2 regions of the Paenibacillus hexagrammi genome follow, and region 1 is predicted to be linked to the other one. Evidence: riboswitches for the same ligand, from Rfam matches in the RefSeq annotation. Region 1 holds a riboswitch; the other holds the start of a gene.
What was found. A riboswitch is a leader RNA that binds a small molecule or an ion and turns the genes downstream of it on or off. The one in region 1 is predicted to bind cyclic di-GMP.
Positions count from the first base shown of each region.

Region 2: linked by a shared signal. The riboswitch ahead of L0M14_RS29365 (putative bifunctional diguanylate cyclase/phosphodiesterase) and the one ahead of L0M14_RS02565 (putative bifunctional diguanylate cyclase/phosphodiesterase) in region 1 are both predicted to bind cyclic di-GMP.

Region 1 covers NZ_CP090978.1:571,258-575,713, forward strand. The annotation lists gene L0M14_RS02560 (MFS transporter) at 1-999, shown strand, start outside; cyclic di-GMP riboswitch class I at 1,093-1,181, shown strand; gene L0M14_RS02565 (putative bifunctional diguanylate cyclase/phosphodiesterase) at 1,262-3,637, shown strand; gene L0M14_RS02570 (hypothetical protein) at 3,802-4,296, shown strand; gene L0M14_RS02575 (TPM domain-containing protein) at 4,392-4,456, shown strand, end outside.
Region 2 covers NZ_CP090978.1:6,393,836-6,398,291, reverse strand. The annotation lists gene L0M14_RS29370 (BMP family lipoprotein) at 1-700, opposite strand, end outside; gene L0M14_RS29365 (putative bifunctional diguanylate cyclase/phosphodiesterase) at 982-2,646, opposite strand; cyclic di-GMP riboswitch class I at 2,731-2,817, opposite strand; partial or broken gene ilvA (threonine ammonia-lyase IlvA) at 2,889-4,144, opposite strand; gene L0M14_RS29355 (S-layer homology domain-containing protein) at 4,355-4,456, opposite strand, start outside.

The sequences.
Region 1 (4,456 bases):
TTGCTGACGCTGCAAGAATCTCGTTCGGAGCATCGCCCGAAGATCGACTATTTGGGGACACTGCTGCTCATCGTCTCTACGGTTTCCTTCATGCTGGCGCTGGAGTGGGGAGGCAAGAAGTTTGCTTGGGGCTCCTGGCCGATCATAGCCATGATGGGAGCGGCTGTGGTGGTAGGCTATTTGTTCGTGCAGGTGGAACGCAAAGCCCAAGAGCCGGTGCTGCCGCTTCCTTTGTTCAAAAATCGTATGGTAGTCGCGATTGTGTTAGCTTGTCTTTGCCAAGGTGCTATCATGTTCTCCGCAATTGCCTACTTGCCGATCTTTTCTACTGCTGTGCTTGGGCAGGCTAATTCGAATGGACTCCTGACGCCAATGATGTTTTCCTTAATGGTAGGCGCGGTTTTGTTCGGATTTTTCCAGAGATTTTTTAGCTTCCGAGCTGTTATTGCCTTTAGTATGGCAGCAGGAATTGTTGTCAGTTATTTGCTAAGCATAGTCAGTCACGATGCTTCCAAGTGGTACATGATTGTGCTGATGGTGATCCTGGGGGTTGGAGCCGTGGGGCCGCTGATGAGCGTAGCCCAAAATGCGGTGGCGATGAGTGTAGAACGCAAATATATCGGAGTCAGCTCCTCGATTGTCGGATTCTGGCGCAATATTGGAGGTGTGCTGGGAGCCTCTATCATGGCTACGATAGTGAATAATGATTATCAAAGCTTGATTCAAGCGGGTGCTGAGTCGCACCATATCCCCGTGGAGAAAATAGCCGAGATAGCCAATCCGGAGCAGCTGATTCGGGCAAATCATGCGATTCCTGCAGAAATGCTGAATTTCATCCGCGATTCTCTCGGTACCGCTATCAATCATGGCTTTATCCTGCCGATGGTGTTCGGAGCAGTAGGTCTCCTCGCAGCTTTTATTGCCGGACCATTACGATATGTAGATCCTGCTGCACAAGCACAATCGGCCAAACAAACGGTTGTATCGGACCTTGCCTAATTCAGGATCTTATTGACGGATTTTGGAGGATTATGATATAAAATAACTAGGAAATAAGACCTAACGTTTTTGTGAAAACATATACAATTCTTAAAGAGATAAAGGCAAACTTGATGAAAGTCAAGGACGCAAAGCTATAGGGGCTACACGGGCTCATTCCCGTATGCCAGCCAGTTCCCGCTTTAGGCCAATTAAAGGAACCTTAAAGCAAGGTTTCTTTTTTTGTCTAGGATGGAATAACAAGATAATGAGGTGCAGCAGCATGACCGCTTACTTAGTGTCCATACTACTCTATGTAATTCCGATATTCTTGTTATTTTACATGACACTTGAGGTCTACAGGCGGGACCCCGGTAATGAACTAAACCGTGTAGCCGCGCTATTTTTCTTTACCACCCTGCTATTTTTTATCTCAAACTTTTTATTCAGCATGGTCCCGATATCGTACGCCGTACATCTGGTGCTGAAGGTATATTATTTGTCTTCATATGTATTAATGTGTCTGGCGCTTCACTTTTGTAAGGGGATATCAGGCCGCTATCTAACGATGTCCAAGAGCCTGTATACCGCTCTTTGCTATGCTCCTATGGTCCCGGCGGTGCTGCTGTTTATTCCGGTTGATTGGATTTCCGTTACCTTTACCGAAAGCGGCCTATGGCGCTATCAGCACCCTAGCCTCGTGTTAAACATCATGACTTTAGGCAGCGGTTTCTACACGATTGTTGTATGTACGGTATTCGTTGCTAGCGGTTTTAGACATGTGAAGAAGTTCGATTTGAATGTAAAAAGAAAACAAATGCGAACTCTGCTTCTAGGCGTGCTATATGCCAGTGCATGGGCAATTCCGTTCACCCTGAACAAAAGGCCATCCTTTTTGCCGGATTCGGTCAATGTTCCGGAGTTTGGAAGCTATGCCATATTGATTTTCACTTACTTTTTAAGAAAAGCCATGGTCAAATATGATTTGTTGCCTTCCATCGAGCGGAAATATAAAGCGCTATATGAGTTGTCGCCGTTGTCGATGATCACGATTGATGCGGACGGATTCATCAAAGATATCAACCCGCAGGGTGCAAACCTGCTGCAGATGGCTCCTAATGAGCTTCTGTCTCAGCAGATTGAAGAATTTATGTTTCCGTATTCCTTGGAACAGGCGCGCTCTTATGACCATCCACTGGAAAAAGGAGCTGTCATTCGTGGGGACTTCATGATACTGACCCGCTCAGGCGTAAAAAAATATGTAAAAGCGGAGAGCCAGTTTATTGAATCACAGGATGAAGTTTTGCAGTATGTGGTGTTACTGGATGTGACCTCAGCCAAAGAGGCGGAGGAGCAGGTCATGTATATCTCTTATCATGATAAATTGACGGGGCTTGTGAACCGAGAATACTTTCATCGCCAGCTCGTGCGCCATCTGACAGGATGTAAGCGCACTCCTTTTGCTGTCATGCTGCTCGATCTGGACGAATTTAAGCAAATCAATGATACTCAAGGGCATGTTGTTGGTGATTTTATATTAAAGAAGGTGGCGGAACAGCTGCTTGCTCTGACACCGAGGGATGTCACGGTAGCCCGACTGGGCGGAGATGAATTCGCTTTGATTGTGCCCGGACTTGTAGATCGGGAGCAAATTGCGGAGCTGGCCCGGCAAATTTTGATGGGCTTCAAAATTCCGTTTAGCTATGAAGAGCAATCGTTTTACATGACCTCCAGCATGGGAATCTGCTGTTTTCCCGAGCATGGCGAAAGTCCGGATGAGCTGCTTCAATTTGCGGATATTGCGATGTATCAGGCCAAGAAGTTGGGACGAAATCAGTTTGCTTTGTACGAAGCTTCTCTGCATCATGAGGAGCAGGATCGTCATCTGATGAATCTGGGAGTTCGCAAAGGGCTCGAGGAAGGGGAATTCGTCCTTCATTATCAACCGCAAATCGACGTTCGATCCGGTACTGTGATCGGAGTAGAAGCTTTGATCCGATGGAACCGGCCCGACGTAGGCTTCGTACCGCCGAATGAATTTATTCCGCTTGCAGAAGAATCCGGTATTATCGTGGAGATTGGATATTGGGTGCTGGATACAGCATGTCAACAGCTTCAGCACTGGCTTCAGTCCGGCATGGCGCCGATTTCGATGTCGATCAACCTGTCGGCCAAACAGTTCCTGGATGTCCACTTCTCTGGCAGGCTAGCGGAAACCTTGGAGAGAACAGGAATTGAGCCTCATCTGCTATGCTTGGAAATCACAGAGAATACGGCGATGTATGACAGCGAGCATGTCATGAACATTTGTCAGGAGATTATGAATCTGGGAGTGAAGCTTTCGATTGACGATTTTGGCACCGGATATTCCTCGTTAGCACTTCTTAAGCGATTGTCGGTGCATTCGATCAAGATTGATAGATCCTTTGTCAAAGATATGCTAGGTTCTGAGAATGATAAGGCAATCATTCATGCCATTATCGCGATGTCCCATTCACTCGGCAAAAGAGTGGTGGCTGAAGGCGTAGAGGAGCAGGAGCAGTGGGAAATGCTGCAAGGACTTGGTTGCGACGAAATCCAAGGCTATTATATCAGCCGTCCTCTTCCAGCGAAGGATTTGATCCATTTTCTATCTGGATCCAAGCGGATGGGAGCATAATACTAGAGCAGGAAGCTGTCGAAATGGACGGCTTCTTTGGTTTTTTCGGACAACCAAATTGTGGTAACATAGGGGTACCCTGAATCCTTAAAAGATTTATTCATTTTCACGGATTCAGGGGTGATACATGTATGTAGGCTTATACCGGTAGATGAGGGAGACCTATGAACAGACACGAAGCGGATAAAAAGGCGCTTGAACAATCAGCCATTGATATTTTTGTAGAGCTTTACAATTTCAATCACAAGATACCTACCCGTCTGCTCCGGCAGCAGGAGAAGCCCGATGCAATTCTCGAGGATGCGAACCAGAACCGGAAAGGGCTTGAGGTTACGCATTTGTTCTACGACACGGAGGAGGCTCGTCTTCTGATGTCGCGTTCGGAGCTAGCGCTGCCCAAAGCAGAGGTACTGAATCAGTTTATTGATGTGATCAATGAACGGGTCGTGAGCAAGGAGAAGAAGTATGTCGATTATTCGCATGACTATCCTTGTGCGTTACTAATCCGCAACTTATCCCTGGTGTACGGCATGTCCGATGTGCTGCGAAGAAAGGAGAGGCTTCAGCTGCCAAGGGGGCACTTTACCGAGGTTTGGCTGCTGTCCCGAGATTTTACGCCGGATTGGCTTCTTATTAATTTATATGAAATTGGATCTTAAGGCTTCAGGCTTTTGAAGGCTGTATGATAGATGCGAAACGCATCGAGGGATCCTGCGTAACAACACGTAATTGGAAAAAGAATGGGGCTGAGTAGATGAAAAGAATGATAGTCTTACTATTTGTATGCTGGTTGTTGTGCATACAAATCGCTGAAGCGGC
Region 2 (4,456 bases), 750 kb from region 1:
CATCGTTGAAGATCGTTGCTGCCGCAGCTTTACCAAGGTCCGGCTTATCGAATGCTCCCGTGTAGATCGCCTGGATCTTCGCGTCAGGATTCACCGCCGCAACCCCTGCCTTGAAGCCTGCATCAAAGCGTTTGATAACCGGAATGTCCACGCCGCCGACAAAACCGATTTTGTTCGTTTTTGTCGTCAAGCCTGCTACAACACCAACCAGGAACGCACCTTCATTCTCAGAGAATGTTACGGATTCTACGTTAGGAGCTTCCACAACGTTATCGATGATCGCAAATTTGGAATCTGGATTTTGGGTAGCTACGGTTTTCAGTGAATCTCCCATTAAGAATCCGATTCCCCAAGTCAAGTCATACTTATCTTTAACAAATGTATTCAAGTTGGGAGTATAATCAGAGTCGCTTTTGCTTTCCAGGTTTTTCACTTTAACGCCTGTGTCTTTTTCCAGCTTCTTAAGGCCTTCCCACGCGCTTTGGTTAAAGGATTTGTCGTTCACTCCGCCAATATCGGTAACCATACCGATCTTCAAGTTAGCCGCCTTCGCAGAGCCAGGAGTGGCAGATGCCGCTGCGCTAGCAGCAGGAGCCTGAGATGCACCGCCTGTGTTCGTTTCCGGTTTCTTGCCGCAGCCCGATACAACCATAGCTGACACGGTGACAGCCATTAAAGCAGTAGTAAGCATTCTTTTCATTAGTTCGTACCCCCAACGATAATTTTAAAAACACTTCCATGGAATTCCAGTATGTAGTATGACCTTCACGCCGCAAAATATGTAGCCCGCTTCGAGTACGAGTGTATCACTATTTTCTATGTCAGGGAAGCTCCCATTGTCAGCCATACACACAATTCGTATCGTCACACAAGGTAACACTGGGGTTTTGTCATCAGCTACAATTTGGAATTCATGTCCGACTTCAAATTATACAACCGGAGGTCAATAATTGTCTATAGGACACTTTCAAAAGTGTCCTATCAACTGATTTTCTCTTTCAGCAGCCGGGTAAATTCGGCAGAATCGAGCGGACTGCTGAACCATTTCCCTTGTGCTTCCGCGCAGCGAATGATCTGAAGATGCTCAAGCTGCTCTTTCGTTTCTACGCCTTTGGCGATCAAGTTCAACTGCAGCCTTTGCGCCATCGTAACGATCGCTTCGGCAAGCTCTTGATTGTCTCCATTCTCAGGGAGGCCTTTGATCAGCGTGCTATCAAGCTTCACACTATCAGCGGGGATGTAGGTGCCGCCGGTTCTTGTAAACAAGCCGGTGCACATGTCGTCCATAGCAATCCGGAATCCCAATGCTTTCAGAATCCTCAGCTTCTCCCCAACCTCTTGAAGGCTCGATGCTGCAATGCCCTCCGCCATATCAAGCTCAATCCATGAAGCATCCAGCCCGGTTGCCTTCAATATATCCGTCATTACATCGAGAAATTGTCCATCTTTAAACTGAGATGCCGTGACCCCTACCGTGAGACGAAGAGGCGGATAACCCGCATCGCGCCAGCTCTTAGCCTGCAGACAGGCCGTCCAGATGGCCCAGCGGCCAATGGGAATCATGAGCCCGCATTCCTCCGCTAGACGCATCCACTCACTAGGGGCGGCAGCAATCTGTTCTGATTTATTCCAATGAATAACTGCTTCCATCCCAATTAGCCGTCCACTGGCTACTTCATACTGCGGTTGATAGCGCAAATCGAATTCTTTACGTTCAAGCGCTTCGGTCAGTTCTTTCTCCAACCGCGCTTTGCTCGCCACCATACTATCGATATCCGCCGCATAGAATTGATAACGCGTATCTTTCTTCTGCTTAGCCCCATACATGGCCTCGTCCGCGCGGATCATCAGCTTCTCTGGAGTATCACCATCCAAGGGATACAGTGCGATTCCCATGCTTGCCGTAACTTCGAACGAATGCCCCTCCAGCAGAAAAGGCTGTTCGAGCGCTTTCTGAATGCGGGCTGCGACATGTCTTACATCCTCGGGCTTTGTAATGAAAGGCAGCAAAATAGTGAACTCATCTCCACCCTGCCGATAGACGGTATCGTCGCCTCTCAGGCAATGAAGCAGCCGCTCCCCCGCCTGACGAATCAGCAGATCGCCATACGCATGTCCCATGGTATCATTAATATCTTTAAATCGGTTCAAATCCAGAAAAATAACGGCTACCAGCTGCTGATGCCTCTTGGCATGAAGCAAATACTGCTCCAGGCGGTCTTCGAACAGCCGGCGATTGGGCAATCCGGTCAGTGCATCATGATTCGCAATATACTCCATCTGCGAGCTGTGTGCTTTATAGTATTCGCGAGCCGTCAGCAACCGGCGAATGCTGTAAGCCAGCACCGTACAAATCACCGTGTGCAAGCATAAGCTGACCAACTGCACGGGTACCGCCAGCAAGGCTGCTGCAACGAAACATGCAGCTGCTCCGCTTGCAAAGAGAACCGCAGCCAGCTTCTTCCTCACCAGCAGCGCCGAACAAATGAAGACGGAGAAAAGTACTCCCGGCAGCATGCCGTTTGCTTGCACGGAAACCGTGCTGAGCAGATTCACGGTAAGGAGAGCAACGCAGATCAAGCAAATATATTCCCAAGCGTAACGCCTGCTAGGGACATGCTCTTTTAAGACAGGACGACTACTCACACTTATATCCTCCTCCAATCAAAAAAAAGGCTATTCCATCAAATGGAATAGCCGCAGGAAGTATCATGAAATAAGATGCTTCTTCTCGGTAGCCCAGCTGCCATTGTCATCCACGACATTAGGCCTGTAGCTTTGCGTCCTTGCCTTTCGGCAAGTTTGCCTTTTTCGAAAATATGAATGCTTTATATAGGACTAATTTACTATACCATAATTCCCCAATTTTAGCCAATAGTATCAACGTGTCAAATCAGCAGATTAAACAGCTTCGGATCTTTATTGATCTCCATATACCCATAATCCTTGCGGGCAAGCCGCTCGATTAAACCATGGTAATCGTCTTTATTCTTGAGTTCGATTCCGACCAGTGCAGGCGCATCGTCTCTGTTATTCTTCTTCGTGTACTCAAATCGGGTAATATCGTCCGTCGGTCCGAGCACTTCCTCCAGAAACTCGCGAAGCGCTCCCGCACGTTGAGGAAAGTTCAAGATAAAGTAGTGTTTGAGACCCTCGTAAATCAACGATCGCTCTTTAATTTGCTGCATCCGGTCAATGTCGTTATTGCCTCCGCTAATAATGCATACCACGTTTTTACCGCGGATTTGTTCACGATAGGCGTCAAGAGCAGCTACAGGAAGTGCACCGGCTGGCTCGATCACAATCGCATTGTTGTTGTAGAGCTCCAGAATGGTCGTACATTCCTTCCCTGCTGGAACTACGACAATATCCTCGAGCAAATCCCGGCAGATCTCAAAGGTTAGCTGGCCTACCTGCTTGACCGCCGCCCCATCCACAAACTTATCAATGGAAGACAACGTGATGACCTCTCCCATTCGAATCGCTTCGGACATGCTCTCTGCGCCTTCCGGCTCAACGCCGATGATGCGCGTCTGGGGAGATACGCTTTCAGCGTAAGCGGCAACCCCGGCAGCAAGTCCGCCGCCGCCAATGGTCGCAAATATATAATCAGGCGTCTCCGCCATCTGGTTAAGGATTTCCAAGCCTACGGTACCTTGACCGGCAATCGTCCGAACATCATCAAACGGATGAATGAATACCTTATTCTCTCTCACGCAGTACTCCTTAGCTTGTGCGGAGGAATCATCAAAGCTGTCGCCGGTAAGAATGACTTCTACAAAGGAGCCCCCGAACAGCTTCACCTGCGAAATCTTCTGGCGAGGGGTTGTTGTGGGCATGAAGATCTTGCCTTCAATGCCAAGCTGCTTGCAGGAATACGCCACCCCTTGAGCATGGTTGCCAGCGCTCGCGCATACGACGCCAGCCGCTCGTTCCTCGGGAGACAGGCTTTGAATCACATTGTAGGCGCCGCGAATTTTAAACGAGCGGACCACCTGCAAATCTTCTCTTTTAAAAACACATTACATTCATATAGATTGGATAAAAGCTCATTGCGCTGCAATGGCGAAGGTTCGAACACCCTGCTAAGCACATGATTCGCTTTAATAATATCTTCCAACCCTACTTTTCCATGAACAGCCACGCGCTTCTACTCCTTTACCATCACTTTTTCAATTCACATGTAGACCCTATTGTATCATATCGGCAGGCCGCCGTCGCTACCTGCAAAAGTTAACATAACTAGATGAATCTATGAAAATAAGGTGCTCTCCGACTCATCCTGAGCAGGGCTCAACACAAAGAAAAAAGAAGAGCACGCCGACACTCCGGCATCCTCTTCTCGCTCTAATTACTAGTACATACGTGGGCTATCCTGCAAATCGGAACGCTTCTGCAAGTAGCGGTAGAAGGCCACCGCCGCTTGCGCCTTGGTCACTTCCTGGTCCGGTCCGAA